DNA from 2 places in the Paenibacillus nuruki genome. Region 1 is predicted to be linked to the other one. Evidence: a T-box and tRNA genes for the amino acid it is inferred to sense, from the RefSeq annotation. Region 1 holds a T-box; the other holds one or more tRNA genes.
The links. A T-box is a leader RNA that pairs with one kind of tRNA and senses whether it is charged. The one in region 1 lies ahead of tyrS (tyrosine--tRNA ligase), so its partner is inferred to be a tRNA-Tyr.
Positions count from the first base shown of each region.

Region 2: it has a tRNA-Tyr gene. The T-box ahead of tyrS (tyrosine--tRNA ligase) is inferred to sense a tRNA for this amino acid. The anticodon was not compared.

Region 1 covers NZ_OY725677.1:905,054-912,521, forward strand. The annotation lists gene RCP16_RS04035 (transglycosylase domain-containing protein) at 1-2,364, opposite strand, end outside; T-box leader at 2,538-2,805, shown strand; gene tyrS (tyrosine--tRNA ligase) at 2,899-4,152, shown strand; gene RCP16_RS04045 (methyl-accepting chemotaxis protein) at 4,369-6,426, shown strand; gene rpsD (30S ribosomal protein S4) at 6,569-7,168, opposite strand.
Region 2 covers NZ_OY725677.1:4,108,155-4,115,622, forward strand. The annotation lists gene ppaX (pyrophosphatase PpaX) at 1-287, opposite strand, end outside; gene lgt (prolipoprotein diacylglyceryl transferase) at 295-1,350, opposite strand; gene hprK (HPr(Ser) kinase/phosphatase) at 1,363-2,301, opposite strand; gene RCP16_RS18210 (ABC transporter ATP-binding protein) at 2,662-3,792, opposite strand; gene RCP16_RS18215 (PucR family transcriptional regulator) at 4,077-5,264, opposite strand; tRNA gene RCP16_RS18220 (tRNA-Lys) at 5,401-5,473, opposite strand; tRNA gene RCP16_RS18225 (tRNA-Tyr) at 5,499-5,583, opposite strand; tRNA gene RCP16_RS18230 (tRNA-Phe) at 5,601-5,676, opposite strand; tRNA gene RCP16_RS18235 (tRNA-Asp) at 5,715-5,790, opposite strand; tRNA gene RCP16_RS18240 (tRNA-Thr) at 5,819-5,894, opposite strand; tRNA gene RCP16_RS18245 (tRNA-Val) at 5,901-5,976, opposite strand; tRNA gene RCP16_RS18250 (tRNA-Met) at 5,988-6,064, opposite strand; tRNA gene RCP16_RS18255 (tRNA-Ser) at 6,127-6,218, opposite strand; rRNA gene RCP16_RS18260 (23S ribosomal RNA) at 6,295-7,468, opposite strand, start outside.

The DNA of each region.
Region 1 (7,468 bases):
TGACATATTAGCTAGAGCATGTTGCAGATCTTTGATTAATTCTGAAATAGGCATTTCCCGTTTGACGACTGTACGTTGATTGACCATATCATCTGGTGTGCTATCTTGAGGAATATAATTTACGCCATTGTACGTAATATATTTCGCATAAGCTACACCATCATCAAAGTCTTTAGGTACATATTTAGCATTGAAAATATCGGTCACTAGATTACCGGATTGTCGTGTAGCCGATGTTGGTAATTTACCACTAAATCCAGACACTGTCTGTGTGACAATACCATCTGGCTTTTTAAAAGCATCGGTTTTGAACAACTCGGGATCACTATCAGTAACTTTGTTCATAATCGTTGCCCATAAGGTACGAGCACGCTTTTTACCATCCTCGGACAAGGTATTTACAGGCTCACGATAACCTGCCCATACACCAAGTGTAATATCCGGTGTGAAGCCCATAAACCAGACATCAGCATAGTTCTGAGTAGAACCGGTTTTACCGACAATCGGTATTTTTCCGTATTTATTAAATAAGGTCTGCATCGTTCTCCCTGTACCACGAGAATCTGTGATAACACTGCGAAGCATATCGGTCATAAGATAAGCGGTTTGCTTCGAAAAGACTCGTTGTGGATCAGCTTTGTGTTTGTAAACGATTTTGTTATACGGATCAACAATTTTATCGATCATATAAGCATCATTGAATATCCCTTGATTCGGAATGGAGCCATAGGCATTGGTTAATTCTTCTACAGTCACTCCATATTTAAGACCGCCCAGTACTCCGGTTTGAGCAGAGTAATCGGTATCTTGAATCGTAGTGATACCTAATTTTTTGGAAAATGCCCAAGCTTTATCAATACCTACTTTTTGATTAAATAATTTGAGGGCAGGTATATTTAGCGATTCATCTAATGCAGTCCGAGCAGTGACTAGACCTTGATAGCGTCCGTTCGCGTTTGCAGGGATATGATAGCCTTTACCGCCGTCTTTCAAAATAATTGGTGCATCATCCAGAATACTTGCCGGTTGCACCAGACCTGCGTCTAGAGCAGGCAGATAAGCAGCGATCGGCTTCATTGTAGAACCCGGTTGCCTTGTCATCTGAGTAGCATAATTCATCTGTTCTTCCTGGAAGCTACGACCTTCAATCATACCAAGAATAGCGCCTGTCTTATGATTAATCATCATAGCCGCAGTTTGCTCTTTGCCTTTGGTATTACTGTCGGGTGAGAAATTACTACTATCTTCAGCGACTTCATGCATCGTGTTATAGACTGTTTTGTTAATCGTTGTATAGACACGATAACCACCAGTTAACAATTTCTGACGTGCATCTTCAAACAGTTGATTTCGTTCTTCAGAAGACAGAGTGGACATATCCAAATCTGGATTTTCCATTTTTACAATTGTTTGCGCGCCTTGTCGTTCAATTTCCATCATTAAGTAAGGATATTGAGAATACGCTTTGGCTGTTGGTTTGGCGAGTGAACTTTTGAGATCAAAGTTAATTGCTTCATTATATTCACTAGCTGTAATTTTACCTAGCTCTTTCATCCGTTCAAGAACCAGTTGTTGTCTGCCGACTGCACGTTTAAATCCTTTTTCATTGAATTTACCGCTACTGTCAAAAGCAGAGTAAGCGGTTGGCAATTGAGGTAGACCTGCAATATAAGCGGCTTCCGCGATATTGATTTTACTGAGATCGTTTACAGCAAAAATACCTTTAGCTGCTGCTTTGATCCCAAAAATATTGTATCCGCTTGAACCTTTACCAAAAGGCATTTTGTTCAAATAAGCAGTCAAAATTTCATTTTTGGTCATAAAGCGCTCGATCCGAAGAGAAAGCAACATTTCTTTAATTTTGCGATCATCTGTTTTGTCCAAGTTCAAAAAGACCCGTCTCGACAATTGCTGTGTAAGTGTACTACCTCCGGTTTGGACGGATTCATTCAGTACACGCTGTTTGACAGCACGCAGCGTACCATTCATGTCAACACCTTTATGTTCATAAAAATGATTATCTTCTATGGAAATAATGGCGTCGATGACAGGTTGAGGAATCTGTTCATAAGTCACCAATCGACGATCTTCTTCTGTACGAAGTTGTCCGATCGGGGAACCGTCATTAAAATAAGCAAAACCGGTCACTGCATTTTCGTTGATTTTTTTGACTATTTCTTCACGCGAACGCACCGGTTCGTCTTTTACAATCGAAGAAACGTAGCCCATCAAAATACCTCCACCAAACAGGCAAATGGCAAACCCAGCAATAACTACCCATTTCAAAATAGTGAGTAATTTGCGGAATCTAGCATGCTTGCTAGTGGACTTATTTGTTGGACGCTTGTCCTTCTTTTCAGCCATGTAACTTCCCCCTTTTACCAGCCACTATTATATCATAAAAATTACGCTATAATCAGTTTCTTATGACCGATAAAAGCAGGATGGGCACAAAGTCGGATGTGAACAAGCATTGACTTGTTTGTAAAAGGTATGTTATAAAAGTGATACGTTGAAGCAATCTACAATTACATAACACAAAGACGAAGAAAGACACCCAGTAGAAGTGGAGATTACCGTTCTCAGAGAACCGATGGTTGGTGCAAATCGGCAAGCGGACTTCCTTTGAATTACAGGTCTGGAGTCGTTTGATATTAGTAGTTTTATTGATAATATCAAGCCGGAATGAAGATTCCGTTATATATAATGAAGTGAGAAGCTGAATATATCTTATGATTTTATCAATATAGGTATAGGATCAGTCTTCTAATTAGGGTGGTAACGCGAGGCCTGCTCGTCCCTTTATGGGGATGGGTAGGTCTTTTTTGATGCGCATTTTCAAGCAGGCACTCCAGCGGAAGTGATCCGTATACTATCGAATAAGGGAGCAAATGAATAATGAAATGGGAAGAATTAACGTCAGCGCAACAAGCAGAAGTCGAAAAGCAATTAAGTGTGATTCAGCGAGGAACAGCAGAGATTATTCCTGAAGATGCATTACGTCAGAAAGTGATCAAGTCTGTAGCAACAGGCAAGCCATTAACAGTCAAATTAGGTCTAGATCCATCTGCACCGGATATTCATATCGGTCATACTGTTGTTTTGCAGAAATTACGTCAATTTCAAGAATTGGGACATCATGTTCAATTAATTATCGGTGACTTTACAGGACGTATTGGTGATCCTACAGGTAAGTCAGAGACACGTAAGCAATTAACAGAAGAACAGGTTAAACACAATGCAGAGACATACAAAGAACAGATCACCAAAATCCTTGATCCAAGTAAAATGAAAGTATACTTTAACTCGGAATGGCTAAGTCCGATGAATTTTGCCGATGTGGTAAATTTGGCAGCTAAAGTTACAGTAGCCCGTATGCTAGAGCGTGATGATTTTACGAAGCGTTACCAGGGCGGTCAGCCGATCAGTATTCACGAATTTTTCTACCCACTAATGCAAGGGATGGATTCGGTAGCTCTTGAAAGTGATATTGAAATTGGGGGTACCGATCAGAAGTTTAACTTATTGATGGGACGTACACTGCAAAAAGAATACGGTAAAGCTACTCAAGTTGCGATTACTTTACCTATTATCGAAGGTCTAGATGGTGTTCAAAAAATGAGTAAAAGTCTGGGTAACTACATTGGCATTGATGAAGAGCCGAATGAAATCTTTGGTAAATCAATGAGTGTACCGGATGAATTGATGCTTAAGTACTATGAGTTAACAACAGATATTTCGAATGAAGATTTGGCTACACTCAAAGCAGGGCTTGCAGATGGTTCTGTACATCCACGTGATGCCAAAATGAATCTGGCACAAAATTATGTACGTATGTTCCATAATGAAGAAGCAGGAGTAGCTGCAAAAAATCACTTTGTAACTGTATTCCAGCAACGTGCATTACCTGATGATATTCAAGAAGTAGTATTGGACGAGAGTGTACTAGAAAATGGACAAATCGGGCTGATCAAACTGGTAATGACGCTTGGATTTGCAACATCTACGAGTGAGGCTAGACGCAGTATTCAACAAGGTGCACTCAAAATCAACGAACAAAAGCATGATGATGTAAATGCAAGTATTGAACTAGCTGATGGTGATATTGTTCAAGTAGGTAAACGTAAATTTGCTAAAATCAAAAAAGCTTAATCCAGCTTAATTCAAAAACAAAAACCTTTATGATCGCTTCGGTGATGATAAAGGTTTTTTTGTTGTACTTGTTTATAGATTTTTGAGCATATACTCCTTATTTTATCTATTGTTCGTTCAATATCTCAAAATGAAACTGTTAACTTTATGTATCAATTTGTCGATATAAGTAGAATGTGGATTTTATTATAGATATAGAGAGGATAGGTAATTACATTGCGTAGATTTAAGTTTAAAAGCATCCAAGCTCGCACACTGTTAACGCTACTCCCGATTGTTATTATTGCTCTTGTGCTCATTAGTGCGCTATCGTATCAATTTGCCAAACAAAAACTCAATACCGAAATCAACACTAATGCTGCAACAACATTAACAGGCTTGAACGAAAATTTAAACAGTCAGTTAAAACAGAATTCGATGATTGTATCATCACTCGCCGCCGCTACTGGAGAGTTAGGGAATACAATTAGCGTTCCCGATTATTTCAAGCTAGCAGAACGCTGGCAAATGTTAAGTTCATTTACGTATGGAACTGGTATTTTCTTTGCTGAGAATGCGTATGAACAAGGCGTAAAGTATCGTTCGATATATGCGGTACGAGATGGAGACAAAATTAATACCACTACAGAATATGATGATCCAGCTTATGATTATTTAACACAGCCTTACTATACAGGTACACTGAACAATTTTGATAAGATTTATTATACAGAACCTTTTACCGATTCTGTGAGCAAAATGAAGATGATTACAGCAGGAAAAACGATTCGTAATAATGATGGGCAAGTATTAGGAATAGTAGCCGCCGATGTGAGTATGAATAATATTAAAGATTATATTAACAATCTCAAAATAGGCACAGCAGGTCGTGCATTCTTAATCAGTAGTAAAGGTGAAGTACTTGCAAGTGGAAGAAAAGAGATTGTAGAAGATACTCCGTTACAAGATGAGAAAATAGATGGTATTCAAACCGTAGCTAATTTGATGAACAAAAATCAAACAGGCAATACCGTATTAAATATTCAAGGAGAGTTGAATACGATTTTCTATGCAACTGTTGCAGAGACAGGTTGGAAAATCGCTGTTATTTTACCAGATTCTGAAATTAAACAGCCAACTCAAGAATTGTTACATATTCTACTGATTGTAGGAGCCATAGGTATTATTGTAATTAGTGCTGCTATTTTGTGGAATAATATAGGACTGATTCGTGAAACACGTAAAGTAGTAGACGTAAGTCGTAAAATGGCTGTAGGCGATTATTCTGAACGCTTGTCTAATCAACGAGCGGATGAATTTGGACAAATGGCTACCGAATTTAATAAAGTATTAGAATCGACAAGTGGGATCATGGCGCATCTTAATCAACAATCCACCATGGTTCAAAATGCCGCAGCTCAGATTGCTCAAGATTCAGCTATGGCGGCAACCGATGCAGGGCATAATGTAAAAGAATTGCATGAGATGGAAAATGGAGCCGACTTGCAGTTAAAAGCAGCAGATGAAAGTACAGTCGCAATGGAAGAAATGGCTATTGGCGTACAACGGATCGCTGAATCGGTACAAGAAGTATCGGAAGCTACAGTTGTGATTGAACAGAAAGCTGAACAAGGGAATAATCGTCTGAACAAAGCAGTAGAGCAGATTGATAGAGCCAAAGAAGTAATGGATGAAGCAGGACGTATGGCAGCTTCGCTTAATGAACGCTCTCAACAAATCAGCAGTATTATAGATATGATTCAATCGATTAACAAGCAGACTACATTGCTGGCGTTAAATGCTTCTATTGAAGCGGCGCGAGCAGGAGAAGCAGGTCGAGGGTTCGCTGTAGTAGCCTCAGAGATCAGTAATCTAGCTAATAATGTTGGAGACTCTGCCAAGTTGATTACAGAGCAGATCGTTTCTATGCAAGCAGAGACGTCTGCGGTAGTCAGTGGGATGAAAGACGGATCTTTACAAGTCACAGAAGGAATTACGATGCTCGAAGATACGAAGCAGATGTTTGCTTCGATTAGTGAGGATATCGAAAGTGTAGCGGGTGAGATTCAAGAAGTATCTTCTGCATCCGAGCAGATGTCAGCTGGAGCAGAAGAAGTTACTGCTTCTCTCAATAATCTAGCTGATATTGCTAAATCTTCAGCAGTACGAGCAGCCAGTGCAACAGAACGTTCTACACAACAATCGCAATCGTTACAGAAACTTGAAGCTTCTGCGCAATCATTAGATGCAGTCTCGGATTCTTTAAATGAATTGATTTCCAAGTTCCGAACTTAATAACATTTAATAGGGTGAGATCATATAATAAAAGAAATATAAAACCCCCATCGGTGATTACTGATGGGGGTTTGCTATATTCACGTATATAGACAAATAAAAAAGCTATCAGAGCGAACTCTGATAGCTTTGGATTTAAATCTTAACGGTTGTAGAACTCAACGATTTGTTTTTCGTCGATTTCTTGAGACAATTCAGAACGCTCTGGCAAACGGATATATTTACCTTCAACAGCGTTTTCGTTGTACTCAACATAAGCAGGCAAGTGTGAACGGTTTTCGATAGCTTCTTTAACAGAAGACAAGCTACGGCTTCTTTCACGAAGACCAATAACATCACCTGGTTTTACGGAGTAAGAAGCGATATCTACTTTTTTACCGTTAACAGTGATATGACCGTGGGATACCAATTGACGTGCTCCAGCACGGCTGTTAGCAAAACCAATACGGTAAGCCAAGTTATCCAAGCGGCTTTCTAGCAAGAACATGAAGTTTTCACCAGCAATACCTTGAATTTTTTGAGCTTTAGAGAACAAAGTACGGAATTGTTTTTCGCCCAAACCATACATGTGACGCAATTTTTGTTTTTCTTGTAATTGCATACCATAGTTACTCATTTTACGACGTTGGTTCGCTCCGTGTTGACCTGGAGGGAAAGGACGTTTCAAATCTTTACCATTGCCGCTTAGGGAAATACCAAGACGACGACTTAATTTAAATTTAGGACCAGTGTAACGTGACATTTATAATAAGCTCCTTCGTAATTAAAGTTTTATTTTGAAAATAAACATTCCGGGGCTTTGGGTCTGTGATTCATGTTGCCGCGTTTTGTTTGTCGTAGGCTTGGATAGGAAGCGTACTACTAGCAAAAATGTTCAGCCGCAGTCTTGCTAGCAACAAAAAGCGTGAGGGTGAAACAACGTTACCCCAAATTAAAGTCTATCCAGTCTTCATCAATAATAAATTATATAGGAAACAATCATCTGTCGTCAATAGGTTTGTTGATATTGTTTATGTAAAATTTTATGGAGGTAGTATTGAAT
Region 2 (7,468 bases), 1.9 Mb from region 1:
GCTTGTAAACGTGTTAATACTTCGTTCACTTCTGGAAAAGGAGCCACCATCGCATCATGATGAATCGCACTATACTCACGATATGCTGTAACATAAGAAGTTACATCGTCTACACCCGAAAAAGCACGTAGTTGCTGTTCCAAAGTTAATCCCATATGAGGAATAATTTGTTCTCTAGTTAATGGATTCAATCCATTACTTTCCAACGTATTGATAAACGAAGCAATAATCAACTCATTGGTATCTACAATCGTTCCATCCAAATCTAATAAAACCGTATCAATCATAAATTCACTACTCCTTGCGTTCATTGTGAATCTTATCTTCTTTTGGATGATCATATCTATCTTTAGCAGTAGATGATGAATCAACCGTTGGTGCTGAAGAAGATCCTGTAGCTTTATCGTGTTCTGTGTCTACTTCATGTTGAGCTACTTTAGATGACACAATAGGATCACTATAATGCTCTTTAGATAGACCTGCACGACGACGAATAATGATTAACAGAATAGCCGCTACAATCAAGATAAGCGATAACAATTGGGATACTCGGATATTTCCGTATCCTGGCTCAATCGCTCCCTGTTGGAATCCAAACCATGTCATTGGAGTCCAAAGACCATTTACAATAGCAACTAACCATTGCGGACCTTCAAAAGTAAGACTATCTGTACGAAGTGCTTCAATAAAGAAGCGTCCAATTCCATACCAGATCAGATACGAGAAGAAGATCTCTCCACTACGTACGAAAGCACGACGGCGTAATACACATAAAGCAATTACACCAACAAGGTTCCAGATCGACTCATACAAAAAGGTAGGGTGATGGAACACGCCATTCACATTCATCTGATTGACGATAAAATCAGGCAAATGAAGATTACCTCTTAAAAAAGATTCTTCTACAGGGCCGCCATAGGCTTCCTGATTTACAAAGTTCCCCCAACGCCCAATCGCTTGTCCGACAAGCAAATAAGGTGCACATAAATCCATAATACGCCAGAAGCTATATCCTTTTTTACGCGTATAAATGATCGCACAAATAATCGAACCTATTAATGCACCATATATAGCGATCCCGCCATTCCAAATTTTAAAAACATCCCAAAAGTTATCTCTATAATCCGGCCAGCGAAATGCTACATAATAGATACGTGCTGCAATAATAGCGGAAGGAACGCCGAATAGCACCAGATCCATAAAAAATTCTTGTGGAATCCCGAATCGACGTCCTTCACGAATTAATAGCAATAACCCGACTAATGCGCCGGTACCTAGAATTAATCCATACCAGTGCACCTGAAGCGCTCCGATTGAGAAAGCAATCGGGTTAATTAATGATGTCCCCATGTAACACTCTCCTTAGTCCAGTTCATCCAGATCTTCAGCAATCGTTTCCGTTAATTTATGAGTAAATTGCAATGCTGCATTATAACCCATACGTTTTAAGCGGAAGTTCATCGCTGCCACTTCAATAATAACAGCTAGATTTCGTCCTGGGCGTACTGGAATCGTTACTAAAGGTACATCTGTATCGATAATACGTGTCGTTTCTTCATCCAATCCGATACGATCATACTGTTTCTCTTGTTGCCATGCTTCTAAACGCACGACCAGAGTAATTCGTTTGTTGTTACGAATCGCACCTGCACCAAACAAAGTCATCACGTTGATAATACCGACTCCACGAATTTCAAGTAGGTGGCGAATCAATTCAGGAGCTGTACCATGAAGCTGATTATCCGAAGTTTGACGGATTTCTACCGCATCATCGGCAATCAAGCGATGTCCACGTTTGACGAGTTCTAGAGCTGTTTCACTTTTACCAATACCACTACTACCTGTAATCAGCATCCCTACACCATAAAGGTCTACCAATACACCATGAATCGTAGCCGTTGGTGCTAATTTTTTCTCCAAAAAGCCTGTAATACGGCTGGATAAAATCGTTGTTGCCAGATTGCTACGTAAGACAGGAACATTATGCTCTTCACTGCTCGCAATCAACTCTTCAGGTACTTCAAGTCCACGTGTAATTACCAGACAAGGTGTCTCATCATTACAAAGGCGCTTCATACGATCTGCTTTTTCTTCATGAGTTAACATTTTGAAAAACGCAAGTTCAGTTCTACCTAGAATCTGTACACGTTCTGTCGGATAATATTCAAAATACCCCGCCATTTCTAATCCTGGTCGGTTCAAGTCATCTACCATAATATTTCGCTTTAAGCCAAGTCCTCCAGATACAACTTCAAGCTGGAACATTTGTACCAATTCTGAAACTTTCACATGTTTGGCCATTCTGTTCTTCCTTTCTCTAAGTAGGTTGCTTATCCTGTATGGTGTATTCTATGTGATTCATAATCCAAAGCCAAACGATCATCGCCAAAAAGATAGATTTTTCACAAACCATCCTTTTCCGCACTGTACATAATATGTCCAATGTACTCATCGTAATAGAAAATGCTAGTTAAATCAATTATATTGGCAGATTCACTTACAAATCTATAGATTGTTTACACGTCTAACTCTACTACATGTTCATTATTCGATATGCGCATTTTATCATAAAAAAAGACTTACCCTTCTGATCGAAACCAGAATAGTAAGTCTTTTATCGAATGTTCAATCAGAACTTCTTACGTTATATGATGTAACGGATTAAGAAGGATCTGTGTAGAACAAGTTATCTTGAGATTCTGTATCAAAAATATGAACTTTGTTCATATCAATAGCCATAGTTGCTGTAGCGTTATCACGAGTAGTGGAACGACCATCAACACGAGCAACAACAGTGTCTGTACCTACACCGCTCAAGTATAGCAACATTTCATGACCCAAGTTCTCAGATACGTCTACTTTAGCTGTAAAAGCAGTCGCTGGAGAAGCTTCTAAGAATACAGGCTCTTCATGAATATCTTCTGGACGAACACCCAGAATCACTTCTTTACCTGTGAATCCTTGGTCTTTCAAGATTTGCGCTTTACCACCAGGGATAGCAAGCTCAACACCAGCAGCGCTGAATGTTAGACCGCCTGATTTTTCGGACAATGTACCACGGATAAAGTTCATTGTAGGAGAACCAATAAAGCCCGCTACGAACATATTACGTGGGTGATTGTACAATTCTTCTGGAGAAGCTGCTTGTTGAATAATACCATCTTTCATAACAACGATACGATCACCCATTGTCATTGCTTCGATCTGATCATGCGTTACATAGATAACAGTCGTTTGAAGACGTTTAGCTAGTTTAGTAATCTCAGCACGCATCTGACCACGAAGTTTAGCATCCAAGTTAGAAAGAGGCTCATCCATCAAGAAGACTTGAGGATCACGGACAATCGCACGTCCCAAAGCAACACGCTGACGTTGACCACCAGAAAGTGCTTTTGGTTTACGATCTAGCAAATGCTCGATATCGAGAATTTTAGCTGCTTCACGTACACGTTTTTCGATTTCGTCTTTTTTCACTTTACGCAATTTCAAACCAAACGCCATATTAGAATATACATCCATATGTGGGTACAAAGCGTAAGATTGGAATACCATCGCGATATCGCGGTCTTTTGGAGCTACATCGTTAACAACGCGATCGCCAATGTACAATTTACCTTCTGAAATTTCTTCCAGACCAGCAATCATACGAAGAGTTGTAGATTTACCACAACCTGAAGGTCCAACCAGTACTAGGAACTCTTTATCCTTGATATCCAAATTAACGTCGATAACTGTTGCTTTGTCAGAACCCGGATATTTCTTGAAAATGTGTTCTAAGCGTACGCCTGCCATAATAATAGCCTCCCTGGAATATGAATGTCATTTTGTAATTAAAAGTGTAATAACGTTACATCATAGAGCATATGTCCTTGATCAATCCGTAGTCTGATTTGTAATATCGAGTAGAGTTTACAACATCTTTTCGATAAGTTATAACTTCATTTCAATAGTAAAATCAGCTATGAATTACGGCTGCGAAGGTGATAACGATCGCCTATGTAACCGATTTCTTTTTCTATTATTATCTTACCCTAATCACGCCAAGACATCTATCGACAAACTATACAAAAAAATCATCAGCTTTTTGTCACTTTATACAATAGCAGTGTTAACTTCATCAAAACAGCGTCTTCAAACCGCCGTACATCCAATTCCGTCTCCTGCTTAATTTTGTCCAAACGGTACAATAATGTATTACGATGAATATACAATTGCTTTGCCGTCTCACTAACATTACAGTCCATTTTGAAAAAAGTCTCCAACGTAGCCACTGTCTCTTCATCAGCCAGCATATCTGAATATTGATCTGCTCTAGCTACAAAATCTGCACGGTCTTCATCAGGAATCCGGTACAATAGACGCTCCAAAGACAGTTCCCCGGGAAGATGAATATGATCTTTAACATGAAAAAGTCTACCTAGAGTGACTGTTTCTTTCAATAGAGAGACTTCAGCCAGTAATCGTTCACTAGGAACAATCGGCTTGGATACACCAATATGAAATATACCTACCCATTCACTAGCAATCAATTCATACAATCCTAATGAAAAATCCATCAGTACATCTTCTTCCGTATCTTCTACTTCTATATCAGAGTCACGACCATGACTTTGTTTTAAATCAGAACTATCTTCAATCAGTTCACGATTTGTGAGGATAAACCATTCATTTGGGGATAATGGCAATAATAATACTTCTCCACCAAAATAACTATATAATAGCTTCTCTAATTCTTTGGTTGTAAGCACACCCGTCTGAAGACTATCCGCAATTAATAAAAAAGGAATCATCGAACTGGTTAATCTTTCTTTCAGAAGATACCCATCCGGAATAATCGCTTTTGACTGTCCTATATCTAGCTGCTCTGTCATCCAAGCACTTAGCTGTTGTATCCCTTGTTCACGAATAGACAATGAAGAAGGCTGACTTGCTGTAGCCATAGATGCTGTAAATGCAGGCAACAATAATTCCAACAATGATCTAAGCTTAAGGATAACATGTTGATGATCACTATCGAGTGACTCTTCTGAATCTTTGGAAGTACTAGAAGCGTTTAAAGAAATAGCTTTCGGTTGAATTTGCCATAACGTAACTATAGCAAGATCTTGCTTCACAGCGATCCATCCACTTTCTTCTCGACCCGCTCGATACGTATCTGATTCCCAATCTTTCACAGCCACAGACTGTTCTTCAATACGGTAATCTATGATTGATTCAATATGTTCTTTTAATGTACTCCAGTTCATATCATAAATTCCTTCCATAGCTAGAATCATACATTGATGGCTACTTATTATATGGATAAAAAATCAACATAATAAGACTACTCCATCAAATTATACAAAAAAGCAGACAAAACAAAAAGCACCCTGCTGATTAGCAAGATGCTTTTTAATATGATGAGTCATGAAGGGCTCGAACCTTCGACACCCTGATTAAAAGTCAGGTGCTCTACCGACTGAGCTAATGACTCATATTAAGTTTAAAGTAAATAAAACTGGTGGAGGCTGATGGATTCGAACCACCGAACTCGGAGAGAACAGATTTACAGTCTGCTGCGTTTGGCCACTTCGCTAAGCCTCCATAATGAATACAAAAAATGGTGGCTCGGGACGGAATCGAACCGCCGACACGAGGATTTTCAGTCCTCTGCTCTACCGACTGAGCTACCGAGCCATAACATATTCATTATATATTTTATTTAATTAAAAAAATGGCGGAACCGACGGGATTTGAACCCGCGATCTCCTGCGTGACAGGCAGGCATGTTAACCCCTACACCACGGTTCCAGGGTTGTATAACTTTTTGAAATGAAAATGGTGCCGGCGAGAGGATTTGAACCCCCGACCTACTGATTACAAGTCAGTTGCTCTACCAACTGAGCTACACCGGCATATGGTGGTGGAGATTGACGGGATCGAACCGCCGACCCTCTGCTTGTAAGGCAGATGCTCTCCCAGCTGAGCTAAATCTCCAGGGATATGTATGGTAGCGGCGAAGGGAATCGAACCCCCGACCTCACGGGTATGAACCGTACGCTCTAGCCAGCTGAGCTACACCGCCACATTTAAAAACTAGTCTTTCATGATATGCTGTCCACTATTCTTATTTAACATAAGATCTAGTGGCGGAGAGAGAGGGATTCGAACCCTCGCACCGCTAACGCAGTCTAACCCCTTAGCAGAGGGTCCCCTTATAGCCACTTGGGTATCTCTCCATGTTAAATCATATACAGACAGGTTAGTTGCTCCCTGAAAACTGAATCCGAAAACTGAAACACCGCGTTTGTAGATTTGGATAAGCCCTCGACCGATTAGTATTGGTCAGCTCCATGCCTTACGGCACTTCCACCCCCAACCTATCAACCTCGTCGTCTACAAGGGGTCTTACATACTGGGAAATCTCATCTTGAGGGGGGCTTCACGCTTAGATGCTTTCAGCGCTTATCCCTTCCGCACGTAGCTACCCAGCGATGCTCCTGGCGGAACAACTGGTACACCAGCGGTGCGTCCATCCCGGTCCTCTCGTACTAAGGACAGCTCCTCTCAAATTTCCTACGCCCACGACAGATAGGGACCGAACTGTCTCACGACGTTCTGAACCCAGCTCGCGTACCGCTTTAATGGGCGAACAGCCCAACCCTTGGGACCTACTTCAGCCCCAGGATGCGATGAGCCGACATCGAGGTGCCAAACCTCCCCGTCGATGTGGACTCTTGGGGGAGATAAGCCTGTTATCCCCAGGGTAGCTTTTATCCGTTGAGCGATGGCCCTTCCATGCGGTACCACCGGATCACTAAGCCCGACTTTCGTCCCTGCTCGACGTGTCTGTCTCGCAGTCAAGCTCCCTTATGCCTTTACACTCTTCGAATGATTTCCAACCATTCTGAGGGAACCTTAGGGCGCCTCCGTTACACTTTAGGAGGCGACCGCCCCAGTCAAACTGCCCACCTGACACGGTCCCTGTACCGGATCACGGTACGAGGTTAGAACTCAAATGCGATCAGGGTGGTATCCCAACGGCGCCTCGACCGAAGCTTGCGCTCCGGTTTCTACGGCTCCCACCTATCCTGTACAAATCGCACCCCAGTTCAATATCAAGTTGCAGTAAAGCTCCATGGGGTCTTTCCGTCTTGTCGCGGGTAACCTGCATCTTCACAGGTATTAAAATTTCACCGGATCTCTCGTTGAGACAGCGCCCAAATCGTTACGCCATTCGTGCGGGTCAGAATTTACCTGACAAGGAATTTCGCTACCTTAGGACCGTTATAGTTACGGCCGCCGTTTACTGGGGCTTCGGTTCATAGCTTCGCTTGCGCTAACCACTCCCCTTAACCTTCCAGCACCGGGCAGGCGTCAGCCCGTATACTTCGCCTTGCGGCTTCGCACAGACCTGTGTTTTTGCTAAACAGTCGCTTGGGCCTTTTCACTGCGGCCCCCTCGTGCTATTCACACTACCGGGGCACCC